Regions from separate parts of the Lentibacillus salinarum genome, predicted to be linked through region 1. Evidence: a T-box and tRNA genes for the amino acid it is inferred to sense, from the RefSeq annotation. Region 1 holds a T-box; the other holds one or more tRNA genes.
The links. The T-box of region 1 lies ahead of ileS (isoleucine--tRNA ligase). A T-box ahead of a tRNA ligase gene usually reads a tRNA of that ligase, here a tRNA-Ile.
Positions count from the first base shown of each region.

Region 1 (4,431 bases):
TACAATATCGGCACACCGTGAACACAATTCCGGATGGTTTTGATCATCGCCAACCGTTTCAGTGGCTGTCCAGCAGCGCGCACACTTTTCACCAGGGTGTTTCTCGACTTTAACATTCACATACTGGTACGCATTCGCATCAGATGCCTCATCCATTACGTCGGCTTCGGAAACGATAAATAGTTGATGCAAATTGGAAATGCCGGCAAGCACTTCTTTTGTCTCGCTATCTTTTGGAACAATGGTCAACTTGGCTTCCAGTGATTTGCCGATGACTTTGCCTTCCCGCGCTTCTTCCAGTGCTTTCAGAACATCATCCCGGACGTTCATGAAATGATCCCATTTTTCATATAGTGTGTCAATGCCGGTAATTTTCCTTGGTTCCGGAATATCGGTGAGCTGGACACTTTCTTCTCGGGCGCCTGGAATGTATTCCCACATCTCATCAGCTGTATGCGGAATGATCGGCGTTAAGAGTTTCACCAATGTGGTCACAATCTCATAATAAGCGGTCTGGATACTGCGGCGACGATGGTTATCCGCTGCTTCGATATATAAAATATCCTTGGCAAAATCAAGATAGAATGAACTCAAGTCAACCGTACAGAAATTATGAATGGATGAATAGATCGGTGAGTATTCGTAATGGTCATAGCTGTCACGGACATTCTGCAATAAATTCTGCAGACGGTGCAGCATATAGCGGTCAGCTTCTTCCATCTCCGCTTCAGGTACCATGTCTTTTGCCGGGTCAAAACCAGCCAAATTGCCAAGCATAAACCGAACCGTGTTACGGATTTTACGATAAGCTTCGGATATTTGTTTCAAAATATCCTGGGAAATCCGGACATCCGCCTGATAATCAACCGATGATACCCATAAACGCAGAATGTCGATACCAAGCTGCTTTTGAATTTTTAACGGGTCCATCACGTTACCGAGTGACTTGCTCATTTTCCGGCCGTTGCCATCCAGTGTGAATCCATGACTAATAATTGTTTCGTAAGGTGCACGACCGGTAACCGCCACTGCCGTGGAAATGGATGAGTTGAACCAGCCGCGGTACTGGTCGCTGCCTTCCAGATAGACATCAGCCGGACGTTTGTGATCCTCACGCCCTACTAACACGGCTTCATGGGACGAACCGGAGTCAAACCAGACATCCATGATATCCATTTCTTTCGTAAAGTGGCCATTTGGACTATGCTCAGACGTAAATCCTTCAGGTAAAAGATCTTTGGCATTGCGTTCAAACCACACATTTGAACCGTGCTCGGCAAATAATGTGGAAACATGTTCAACTGTTTCATCGGTAATAATCGGTGTATTATCCTCAGCATAGAAGACCGGAATCGGTACACCCCATGTGCGCTGCCGGGAAATACACCAGTCTTCACGGTCACGCACCATGTTGTACAGGCGTGTTTCACCCCAAGCAGGATACCAGTTAATTTGATTGATTTCATCCAAAATGTTCTGCCGGAAATCTTTGATGGATGCAAACCATTGGGATGTCGCACGAAAGATTGTCGGTTTTTTCGTCCGCCAGTCATGTGGATACGAATGAGTCATGAATGTCAGCTTCAGCAGTGCTCCGACCTCTTCCAGTTTTTCGGTGATTTCTTTATTGGCTTTATCATAAAATTGCCCTTCAAAACCTGGTGCCCCATCAGTGAAATAACCCTGGTCATCAACCGGCGACAGTGGTTCGATACCATACGAACGTGACATATAAAAGTCATCTTCACCGTGTCCAGGTGCTGTGTGGACACACCCGGTACCGGCATCTGTCGTCACATGGTCACCCAGCATGACAAGCGAGTCGCGGTCATAAAACGGATGTTTCGCAACCACTTTGTCCAATTCCTGCCCCTTGAAGGTTTTGACGACTTCCGGGTTTTCCCATTCTAACGCATCGCTAATGGTTTCCAGTAGTTCATGGGCAATCACATATTTCTCACCATTGACAGCAACTACCGCATATTCCAATTCCGGATGAACGGCAATGCCAAGGTTTGCCGGAATCGTCCATGGGGTTGTCGTCCAGATGATCATTTTTTCATCGACATCAAGCACACCTTTTCCATCTGTTACATCAAACGCGACATAGATGGATGGTGAGCGCTTGTCATAATATTCGATTTCCGCCTCAGCAAGTGCTGATTCGGATGATGGTGACCAGTAAACAGGTTTCAGTCCTCTGTAAATATAACCTTTTTTGGCCATTTCACCAAACACTCTGATCTGAGCTGCTTCATAATCTTTGGTTAGCGTAATGTACGGGTTATCCCAATCCCCTCGGACACCAAACGTTTTAAATTGATTTCGTTGATTGTCAAGCTGTCCCATAGCATATTCAGCACATTTTTGTCGGAACTCGGCAACGCTCATTTTTTTGCGGTCAACTTTTTTCTTTTTCGTCAATGCTGTTTCCACCGGCAAACCATGTGTATCCCAGCCGGGAACATATGGCGCATGATAGCCGCTCATTGATTTATACCGTGTGATAAAGTCTTTCAATATTTTGTTGAGTGCATGCCCGATGTGCAAATCACCATTGGCATACGGTGGGCCGTCATGCAGAATAAACAGCGGACGTCCTTTAGTCCGTTCCATACCTTTTTCGTAAATGTGGTTCTCGTCCCACTTTTTCTGCCGCTCAGGTTCTTTGTTCGGCAAATTCCCGCGCATCGGAAACTTGGTCTTTGGCATTAGTAATGTCTCTTTATAATCCAATCTATTTTCCTCCTTATGTTTCCAAAAGAAATTTTTCGTAACGTGTGTTGTTAAATTTTGGCCACATTGAATATGCTCGTCACGTTGCAAGTTGGTTCGGCGTTGCCTGTGCTCCTCGCAACTCGCAGCATATTCGGCGGATGATTTTTGCTCGTTGCTTTTGCGGGTGGATTCGAAATTCGCTACCGTCATAAAAGACAATCTTTAAGAAAAAAGCCCTGAAAATAAAAAAAGCCTTCTCATCCTCAAAAGGGACGTGAAGACTCGCGGTACCACCCTTATAAATTTAAAAATCATCCATTGATTCATTTTAAATTCACTCGAGATTCGTAACGTGAATAAACCGTCCACTCCTACTCGGATTCAGAATGGATACTCGGGAGTGATGTTCAGAATGCCGCACTGTTTCAGGCTTTCACCAGTTCCTGATTCGCTGGACAAGTCAGCATCCTACTGTCTCCGTCATCATATGGCATATTAATATAAGAGCATTATATGTAAATAACGAGCAAACGTCAAGGTCTATCGCCTATGCTTTGGTTTCGGCGTAATCGCCCATTTCCTCTGTTTCCCCTTCCGTATCTGCTTCCTCACCAAATAAATCATCCCAGTCACCTGCATCAATGACATCAAGCTGGGCTTCTACCATCATTTTCAGCCGGGTCCGGAACACTTTTGCCTGTTTCTTCAATTCCTCAATATCCATTTCAATCCGGCGTGATTTATTCAATGATTCATTCACAATCCGGTCCGCATTTTTTTCAGCTTCCTTGATAATCAATTTTGCTTCCTTCTGGGCGTTGCCTTTCAATTCTTCAGCTGTTTCCTGTGCAATTAAAATGGAATTATTCAATGTACTTTCGATATTCGTGAAATGTCCCAGCTTTTCATTTAACTGGTCCACTTTTTCCTGTAAATCTTTTTTTTCGCGGATGGTCATTTCATAATCTTTAATCACTTGATCCAAAAATTCATTGACTTCATCCTCATCATAGCCGCGAAAGCCTCTCGTAAATTCTTTATTATGAATGTCCAGCGGTGTTAATGACATACAGGCCACCTCCTTAAGCGGTTTTTCTCGATAAATCTATCAAGACATATATGTTATTTCGACAAGAACACCAAAATTCCTGCAAACTGTCCAAATTATTTTAATAGCGCTGTGGTGATACTGACCTTATCTTTTTTGGTTCGACCATTGATCCTGATCAATTTACTTCTGCCTTTGCCTCGCAATGAAAGCATATCGCCCGTTTCCAAAACGAATTTGCGATCATCGGTCACTTTATAATTCACTTTCACGTTTCCTTTTGTAATCATCTCTGCTGCCTCTTTACGGGACAAACGATAGATGGCCTTCACTACCGTGTCCAGCCTGAGCGAGGAGACAATATGATCGGATTCCACCCAGTTGATTTCTCTTTCCAGCGCAGATAAAAGCGGTTCTTCTTCCAGCTTTATTGTCGTATGTTTAATATCCGTCAAATTTGTGAGCACATAGGGAGCAATTTCATCCGCCGTCATGATTTGAATCAACCCATCTTCAACTATGATATCGCCCAGTTTTTGTCGTTTAATGCCTAAAGACATAAATGCGCCCATCACATCACGATGGCTGAGCGTCACAAATTTTGTATGGTAAGAACCCTGCAATAAGGTCAGCTGAAAGATATCTTCAGTGACGTCCTCGTACAG
Region 1 is NZ_JBHTNH010000002.1:61,781-66,211, reverse strand. It holds gene ileS (isoleucine--tRNA ligase) at 1-2,736, opposite strand, end outside; T-box leader at 2,984-3,211, opposite strand; gene ACFQ4A_RS01070 (DivIVA domain-containing protein) at 3,266-3,787, opposite strand; gene ACFQ4A_RS01065 (YlmH family RNA-binding protein) at 3,883-4,431, opposite strand, start outside.

Region 2 (4,431 bases), on a different contig from region 1:
CGGTCCAATCATACCCGCAAATGATTGCAACACGCCGAGAAACCCATTAAAAAAATCCCTTGACTCGGGTTCGGTTATCTCAAACGTCAAAACATTAAAAGCAAGCCAGTAAAATCCGAAGCCAATGCCCAGCACACTACCGAGCATAAAATTATACGTGGCAGCTTTCTCGGCAATCATCAGGACACTTAAAAAAAACAGGGATAAAAATATCACCCCTAAACGCAAAACAATCACACGATCAACTTTCTTTGCAATTTTTCCTGCCACTATAAAGGTAAGGGGCTGGAATAAATAAATCCCCAGATTATAAAAGGCGATGGTCACATAGTCCCCTGCCTGCTTCCATAAATATATATTGACAAAGGTGTTGGAAAGGAAAATACTGAGCGAATACAGTCCGCCGATCACCAGGAGTAAAATGAGGTCCCGGCTTATTTCGATTTTGCCTGCCAATTTTTCCAAACTTTTGTGCATATCGATGCTCCTTTTCGTTCATTTATAGTGTGAGCAATTCGGACTCAGATATGCAGTGTTCGGAACATGTAAGCGTGGAACTTTATCTGTAGGCTGAAGGGAAAGAAACGGCGGAAATCAGGCACTAACAGAAAAGACACGGGAGTGTTCCCGTGTCTTTCGATAAGTCATATTACTTTGCTTCGTTATAATTTTTCTCAACTTCATCCCAATTAACAACGTTCCAGAATGCGGCAACATATTCAGGACGCTTGTTTTGGTATTTTAAGTAGTAAGCATGCTCCCAAACGTCCAGCCCTAAGATAGGCGTTTTACCGTCCATAAGTGGTGAATCCTGGTTTGGTGTGCTGGTTACTTCCAAATTGCCATTATTGACAACAAGCCAAGCCCATCCGGAGCCAAAGCGCCCTTTGGCGGCATTTTCAAATTCTTCTTTGAATTTATCAAAGCTGCCAAATTTTTCATTGATCTTGTCTGCTAGTTCACCTGATGGTTCACCGCCACCATTCGGTGACATAACTTTCCAGAATAGACTGTGGTTAGCATGTCCACCGCCATTGTTGCGGACAGCGGTACGAATGTCTTCAGGCACAGCATTAAGATTACCCACTAAGTCCTCAAGTGACTTATTCTCAAGGTCTGCTTTGCCTTCAATTGCAGCATTGAGTTTTGTTACGTAAGTATTATGATGCTTCGTGTGGTGAATGTTCATGGTTTCTTTGTCAATAGTCGGTTCTAAAGCATCGTAGGCATATGGTAGTTCTGGTAGTTCGAATTTTGCCATTTTGAATGTCCTCCTTTAATATTCATTATCAAAAGGATTGAATATTCAACCTTTATCTTTAGCCTATCAGAGCATTCCTGCATATGCAAATTAAACGCATCTTTACAGGCATTCAGCTGATAAGGCGCATCGTATTATTCATTTTCCCGTTTTCTTTATATGTAAAACAAAAAAACAAGCGATTCAGCTTGTTTAAAAATGGTGGCTCGGGACGGAATCGAACCGCCGACACACGGATTTTCAGTCCGTTGCTCTACCGACTGAGCTACCGAGCCGTATGATGTTTTAGTTCGTTATTTAGTTCTCGCAACAAATGATACTTCGAAGCTTACTCAAGATGCTTGCGGCCAGCTATGATTTACAATGTCTGTCGTCTGACTTCCGACTTCTCTTCATTATGTATGGAGGAGGTAGAGGGATTCGAACCCCCGCGCGGTTTGACCCGCCTGTCGGTTTTCAAGACCGATCCCTTCAGCCAGACTTGGGTATACCTCCAGTTTAGTGGTGGACCCTGCAGGATTCGAACCTGCGACCGATCGGTTATGAGCCGATAGCTCTGACCAGCTGAGCTAAGGGTCCACATCGTTCCTAGATAATTAATGACTAATGAATGGCTTATGGGGCGACCGGTGGGGATCGAACCCACGCGTGCCGGAGCCACAATCCGGTGCGTTAACCACTTCGCCACGGCCGCCATCTATTAGATTTGGTAGCGGCGGAGGGGATCGAACCCACGACCTTACGGGTATGAACCGTACGCTCTCGCCAGCTGAGCTACGCCGCCACATGGCTCCACAGGCAGGATTCGAACCTGCGACCGATCGGTTAACAGCCGATTGCTCTACCACTGAGCTACTGTGGAATAATCTGATTTGTCCTATCATTGCAGTATAACCTAAATCGTGTTGTGTTCCATTTTAATCAGCGACGAAATATAATTTATCATGTCCGACAAAATCTGTCAATCATCTGGTCTGAAGATTTTTATGTAAAATAAAAGCACATCAAACGATGCAAGCGACACTAAACATTATAGCATGTTCACCAAGGGGTTTCAATAAGAAAAACCGGTAAATTCAAACCGCTGTTAAATCCCGTACATATTGTGCCTATATCGTTTGAACGAGACAAGAAACTGTAAAAGAAAGAGGTGTAAACACCTCTTTCTTTAACTATTCACCCAAAACAGCTTCTGCAATATTTGAAGCGTGATCCCCTATCCGCTCCAGATTGCTGATAATATCAACAAATACAATTCCTGCCGATCCGGTACAAAGCCCTTCATTCATTCGAATAATATGCTTCTTGCGATAAGTGCGTTCCATTCTGTCAATTTGATCTTCTTTTTGGACGACAGCCAAAGCTTCTTCGCGATCCATATTTTCCAGTGATTTCACAGCCTGTTTGACAGTCAGAATCGTTAAATCAAACATGTTATTCAAATCTTCTTGGGCTTGTTCTGTCAAATAAACTTTATTGGATATTTTATAATCAATCAATTCAATTATATTTTCAAAATGGTCACCCATTCGTTCAACGTCTCGTACAGCATCCATTAATACTGTATGTTTCGCACCTTCTATTTCAGACATGGATTCCCCGGATAATTCCACCAGATAATCTGTAATTTTTCGGTCAAGGTTATTGAGTGCTCCCTCGACTTGCATCGATATTTCCGAATGCTTCTGGTTTTGTGTGGTTAAATATAAATTCGTTTCCTCGAGCCCTTTAGACGCGTATTCACCCATGCGGATGATTTCCGCCTTTGCCTGATCCAATGCCAATGTGGATGATTGCTGAATAAAAATCGGGTCCAAATGTTTCGGTTTATACTCAATGATTGCGTCGTCGCCTGGAATCATTTTCGTTACGATCCATGCGAGTGTCCCAATGAACGGGAATTGAATGATAAGGTTAGCTAGGTTAAAACTTCCATGGGCAAAGGCAATCGTCATTTCCGGGTTCAGGTCAATGACAGACTGCAAATATGCAACATACTGGCTGAACAAACCAAGAAACAGTATAACAATAACAGCACCCGCCAGATTAAAAATGACGTGAACATATGCCGTCCGTTTCGCTGCAACAGTAGCCCCAATTGACGCCAGAACCGCTGTAATGGTTGTCCCAATATTATCACCGAACAATACAGGCAAGGCAGCTTCAAGCCCAATGGCACCCTCAGAATATAAACCCTGGAGAATACCAATTGTGGCCGTTGAGCTTTGGACAATAAATGTAAACAACGTTCCGATGACAACACCTAAAATGGAATGCTCACTCATACTTAGCGTCAGATCCTGAAATGCTTGTACTTCGCGTAGTGGTGACATGCCACCACTCATTAATTCCAGTCCAAGAAATAATGCACCAAAGCCAAAAACTGTCTGTCCCACATTATTAACTTTTTGATTATTAAAGAAAAATAACAAAAAGCACCCCAGTGCCAGGATAGGCAGTGCATACTCGCCGATGTCAATTCCAATGATAAAAGCCGTCACCGTTGTTCCGACATTGGCTCCCATGATCACACCGATTGCCTGCCTGAGGGTCATAAAGCCGGCATTAACCAGACCGACCGTTAAGACAGTCGTACCGGAACTGCTCTGAATTAAAATTGTGACCACTATACCGGCCAAAACTCCCAGGAACGGATTGCTGGTCGTTTTGTCAAGTATATCTCGCAGCCTGTCACCGGCGGATTTCTGCAAGCCTTCCCCCATATATTTAATACCCAGCAGGAAAATACCCAATCCGCCGATAAATTCAAACAACAGTGTCTGCACATCGATATCCAAAGATTATTCCACCCTTCGAACCATGCTGAAATCTGTCACATACCTTCCCCATTATTAAAGCAGCCGGGATGTTTTGTAAAGGATGTCCTGCAAAACTTAACATAAAATTTACATTCCTATATCATTTAGTCGTTACCCGAATGACGATTGTTTCATTCCGGAACAACGCGATTAATGTTTTTTCGCCCAAACAAACACCCATGAACCATTAAGATCCATGAGTGATGCTGTGTTCATTATCGTTTTTTTCGACTAGAATTTTTGTCCCATCAACGTGAACCACTTTAATGGCACTGTCCTTAGGAATCCATTCAGCATTTGAAATGGCGCTGTAATTTGTATGATTGATCCGTACTGTTCCGACCGGGCGCA
Region 2 is NZ_JBHTNH010000029.1:133,462-137,892, reverse strand. It holds gene ACFQ4A_RS15310 (MFS transporter) at 1-477, opposite strand, end outside; gene ACFQ4A_RS15305 (superoxide dismutase) at 650-1,261, opposite strand; tRNA gene ACFQ4A_RS15300 (tRNA-Phe) at 1,461-1,536, opposite strand; tRNA gene ACFQ4A_RS15295 (tRNA-Ser) at 1,664-1,756, opposite strand; tRNA gene ACFQ4A_RS15290 (tRNA-Ile) at 1,764-1,840, opposite strand; tRNA gene ACFQ4A_RS15285 (tRNA-His) at 1,880-1,955, opposite strand; tRNA gene ACFQ4A_RS15280 (tRNA-Met) at 1,969-2,045, opposite strand; tRNA gene ACFQ4A_RS15275 (tRNA-Asn) at 2,049-2,123, opposite strand; gene ACFQ4A_RS15270 (Na/Pi cotransporter family protein) at 2,434-4,059, opposite strand; gene ACFQ4A_RS15265 (NfeD family protein) at 4,268-4,431, opposite strand, start outside.
Region 2: it encodes a tRNA-Ile, which carries the amino acid that the T-box ahead of ileS (isoleucine--tRNA ligase) is inferred to sense. The anticodon was not compared.